DNA from 2 places in the Rhodococcus daqingensis genome. Region 2 is predicted to be linked to the other one. Evidence: riboswitches for the same ligand, from Rfam matches in the RefSeq annotation. Region 2 holds a riboswitch; the other holds the start of a gene.
What was found. Region 2 has a riboswitch for cyclic di-AMP ahead of ACFQS9_RS09420 (transglycosylase family protein). Riboswitches for the same ligand answer to the same signal wherever they lie in the genome.

Region 1 (2,195 bases), on a different contig from region 2:
CTCGGGAGCACTCGCTCGATCCGCGGCGCCCCGATCAGCATCGCGGAGGTGATCCCCGTCAGCTCCACGATGTACGGGGGCATCGACCGCCCCGGATCGACCAGGGTGGAGAGCTCGCCGACGACCTCGCCGCCGCGGATCTTGACCGCGCCGATCTCGGTGATCGCGTCCTCGCCCGGCGCGCTGCCCGTCGTCTCCAGGTCCACGACGACGAAGGTGGTGTCCCGCAACGGGGTGTCGAGCTCGTCGAAGCTCAGCTGGGCGTTGGGCGGACTCTGCGGGCTCACACGGCAGAGGCTAGGGGCGGCTACCGACAGAGATCGGGGTGCGGTCGCCGCGCCGCTCCGTGTCGGACCCGGGCGCTACTTTCCGTCGCAGAGGCCTCGGAACAGCCGCGAGGCCCCCGTCGGAGACGAGGATCACAGTGATTGTCGATTGCAACGACTGCGAGGTTCGCCCCTCCGCGTGTGGGGACTGTGTGGTGACCGTGTTGTTGGGGCCGCCCGGTGTCCGGCCGTGCGCACCGGTGGCGGTCCCGGCGGGGTCCGCCCGGATCAGTATTGAGCAGGACGAACGGGTTGCCCTGGAGGTGCTGGCCGAGGTCGGGCTGGTGCCGAGGCTTCGGTTGGTGCGGGCCGCGGATGCCACGCAGACCGGTCGGTCGTTATCTGCTCGTGATCCAGGAGTGGCCTAGCGTCCAATTCTGGGCGATATGTCCGAATCGGCCCACTGGTCGGGCGTGTTGGGTCGACATGGGCTGGACGCTTTCGTAACCTTCCTGAGACCTAGCGGAGTCTTGCCACACCATCCGGTGCGGCATCGCCAGGAACCGCCTAATCGATCACTCGCGAGAGCGATCGTGCCGGGAACCCAAGTTTCTCTGGGGTGAATCCCGTCGGAGCGCGACATGCGTGCCGCCGGGTAGGGCTGATCTTCCCAGCCCGAACCCGTCAGCTAACTCGGTCGGCGGATGAACGGAAGAAACGGAGTAACCCTTCTCGTGGCTTCATCTACTACCCAGCGTTCCGTGCGACGCATCGCCGTCGCCAGCGCGCTGACCTTCGGTGCCATCGCCGTGTCGGCCGGCCCCGCGCTCGCCGAGCCCGTCACCATCTCCGGCATCGGAACCTTCGACATCCCGGGTGTGCCTGCCCAGACCATCCAGGTGCCCGGCCTCCCGGCCCTGCCCGGCGCCCCGGCCGCCCCGGCCCCCGCGCCCCTGGTCTCCGCAGGTGACAAGGCTGTTCAGGCCGCCGCGAGCAAGATCGGTTCTCCCTACGTCTACGGCGCCTCGGGCCCGGATTCCTTCGACTGCTCGGGCCTCGTGCAGTGGGCGTTCAAGCAGGCGGGCATCAACCTGCCGCGCACCAGCTACGACCAGGCCGCGGCCGGCACGCCGGTCTCCACCTCCGCCCTCAAGCCGGGCGACGTGGTCTCCTTCTACGGCGGCTCGCACTCGGGCATCTACGCAGGCAACGGCGAGGTCATCCACGCCGCGACCTCCGGAACCCCGGTCAAGCGCGCGCCGATCGCGTCCATGCCGATGGATGGTGCCCGCCGCTACTAAAGCGCAGCGCACACGCTTTCTTTGGTGGGCCCGAACCGTCTCCGGACGGTTCGGGCCCACCGTGCTTTTGTGGCGCGCAGGCGCTCGCCCCACGGCGCCCGGAGCGCGGCGGAAATGTCCCGTCCGTTCGGGGTGGACATCGTCGTATGCCATTCCGTAACCTGTCTGAGACCTTCCGAGTTCTTGCCGCGTCACCCGGCGCGGCATCGGGGGTCGTCACCACGCGGGACCGAGCGCCGATGCGCCGGACCGGCACCGGGGACGGAGTCCGCCGGGGTGAATCTCCCGCTCGGGCCTCGGTTCGGGGGACAGGGCTGATCTTCCCAGCCCGACCCGTCAGCCAACTCGGTCGACGGGCAGTGGAAGAACGGAGTACCAGCTTTCGTGGCGTCACAGAGACTGAAGCGATCCACCGGCGCAGTGCTGGCAACGGGCCTGCTCTCCCTCGGGGCCGTCGCGGTTCCCGCGGGCACCGCGACCGCGGACCCCGCACTGGAGAGCCCGACGGCCGCGCTCGAGAAGCTCTCCGAACTCTCCCGCACCTCCGAGCAGACCAACGAGGCGCTGCACAATGCGCAGATCGACCTCGACTCCAAGGCGGCGGTCCAGCGCGATGCCGAGTCCAGGC
Region 2 (2,195 bases):
GGGGTGTACCACGGCGCGGCCTGCTGTCAAAATGGGTTCGTGGCTAACAATTCGAGCAAGCGATACGTAGATCCAGGCTGGCCGGCGCCCGAACTCCAGGACGGCGACCATGCCGTCACGGAGCTCTCGTCGAGCCGCTCCGGTGGGCTGTCCCCGTTCGGCGAGGACACCGAGTTTCCTCTCCCCGCGTCGGAACTGCCTTACACCCATCCGCACACGGTCATCAATCGCTGACCTCGGATACCGAACGCGAAAGGCCCCGCACCTCGAAGGTGCGGGGCCTTTCACGTGGATGGGGAGCCTCAGCGGGGCAGCAGGCCCGAGTTGGCCTTCAGGAACTCGATGACCTGGGGGTTCAGCTTGGCCTGCTCGTAGAGCGCCTCGATCTGCGGATCGAGCGCGATGCCCTTGGCCTGAACCGCCTCGAGGGCGCTGTCGAGGCTGTCGAGCACGTCGGCCGCGCCGTCGGTGGTCGGGAGGCTGGTCACGGCGGGCAGCTCGGCCGCGGGCGCGGGGGCCTCGGCGGCGGGCGCGGTGCGCGGGGTGGAGCCACTGGTCAGGCCGAGGCTCGAGGAGCAGGACGGCCAGGCGCCCCAGCCCTGCGAGGCGAGGACCTTCTCGGCGACCGCGATCTGCTGCTCACGGGTGGCCTGGTTGGCGGTCGCGGCGTACTCGCCACCACCGTGGGCGTTCCAGGTGCTGGGGGAGAACTGCAGTCCACCCTGGTAGCCGTTGCCGGTGTTGATCGCCCAGTTGCCGCCTGCTTCGCACTGCGCGAGGCGGTCCCAGTCGGAATCGGGGGCTGCGTTGGCCGGGGCCGCGAAGGCCGCGCCGGCTGCGCCCAACACTGCGCCGGTCACGACGACCTTGGCTGCGTTGCGGCGGGTGTTCGTGGGCTTGCGATGGCGTCCAGTGCTCATGCGGGTTTTCCTCTCCTCACGCGCCTGCGAGGTCAGCTGTCGGGTTCGGGCTGAGAGGTCGCCCGGCCTCGCCGCTCCTGGATGGTGCGGGTCTGGCTTCACCCCAAGAAGAAGGCGCTTCTGCGCTTTCCTCGGTGTCCACCGGGGACGTGGGTCCCCCGTCCTCGTCCCTGGGTAACTCGTGGGAATCCGGTTCCGCGGGACGAGGTTTGGCGCGGCGGATCGGATCTGGCCGGACTTCTCCGGCCGCTGATGACCGTACGTGGCCGACGGCGTGTAGTCATCTGTTACCTGAATTTCGATTCTCTCGGCGTTTCGCTCGAAATTCAGTAGAAATTTGCAGGTCAGATGTGGTTGTCCTGGCCCGAGACCGTCCTGTTATGTTACCGTGATGTGAGGTAGATCACAGTTTCGATCCGAGCCGACCTCGGGTTCCGCCCGGCGACGGCGCGGGCGCAATGCGATCAGCGTGGCCACCGCGATCACGACGAACATCAGCGGGTACACCGCGGCGAAGAACGGAGCCAGGGCATCGGAGGTGGGGATCATGAACAGGCCGATCGCCTGCACGCCGTCCGGGAACTCGTGGGTCCAGCAGAGCAGCGGCAGCGCGAGTGCCGCAGGCAGGAGCCAGGCGGTCGCGCGTCCGGCGCCCAGCGCGCGGTGCATCGCCAGGACCAACAGCGGTACGAACCACACCCAGTGGTGGCCCCAGGAGAACGGTGAGACCGCCGCGGAGGTCAACCCGCAGAGGGTGGTGGCCAGCAGTGCCTGTCCGCGCTTGTGGGCCAGCCAGGAGGCGGCGAGCCCGAGCGCGGCCAGTACCGCCGCGCAGAGCGCCCACAGCAGCAGCGGCGGGTCCGCGACGTCCAGCCAGCGGGCCAGCACGCCCGCGGCGGACTGGTTGGCGGGCCACGCGGTCTCGCCTATCCGTGTCGAGTGCCGGATCACCGCGGTCCAGTAGGACCACGAGTCGGAGAAGATCACCACGAACCCGACGACGACCGTCGCGAGGACGCCGGCGATCGCGGTCGCCGCGGCGCGCCACTGCCGGGTGACCAGCAGCTCGACGATGAACAGCCCCGGCGTCAGCTTGATCCCGGTCGCGATCCCGACACCGATGCCGCGCAGCCTGCTGCCCTCGGGACGCCCGAGGTCCCAGACGATCAGCAGCATCAGGAGCAGGTTGATCTGCCCCAGCCAGATCGTGGTGCGGACCGGCTCGAGCCAGGTGACGATCACCGTCAGCAGCCCGGTGACCAGGTACAGACGTCG

Region 1: it holds a riboswitch for cyclic di-AMP, as region 2 does, so the genes downstream of both, ACFQS9_RS03820 (NlpC/P60 family protein) here and ACFQS9_RS09420 (transglycosylase family protein) in region 2, are expected to answer to the same signal.

Annotation. Positions count from the first base shown of each region.
Region 1 is NZ_JBHTCS010000007.1:27,634-29,828, forward strand. Features, by position in the region: gene ACFQS9_RS03810 (DEDD exonuclease domain-containing protein) at 1-287, opposite strand, end outside; gene ACFQS9_RS03815 (hypothetical protein) at 425-694, shown strand; cyclic di-AMP (ydaO/yuaA leader) riboswitch at 821-985, shown strand; gene ACFQS9_RS03820 (NlpC/P60 family protein) at 971-1,567, shown strand; gene ACFQS9_RS03825 (C40 family peptidase) at 1,952-2,195, shown strand, end outside.
Region 2 is NZ_JBHTCS010000011.1:87,798-89,992, forward strand. Features, by position in the region: gene ACFQS9_RS09415 (hypothetical protein) at 40-234, shown strand; gene ACFQS9_RS09420 (transglycosylase family protein) at 303-920, opposite strand; cyclic di-AMP (ydaO/yuaA leader) riboswitch at 926-1,130, opposite strand; gene ACFQS9_RS09425 (glycosyltransferase 87 family protein) at 1,299-2,195, opposite strand, start outside.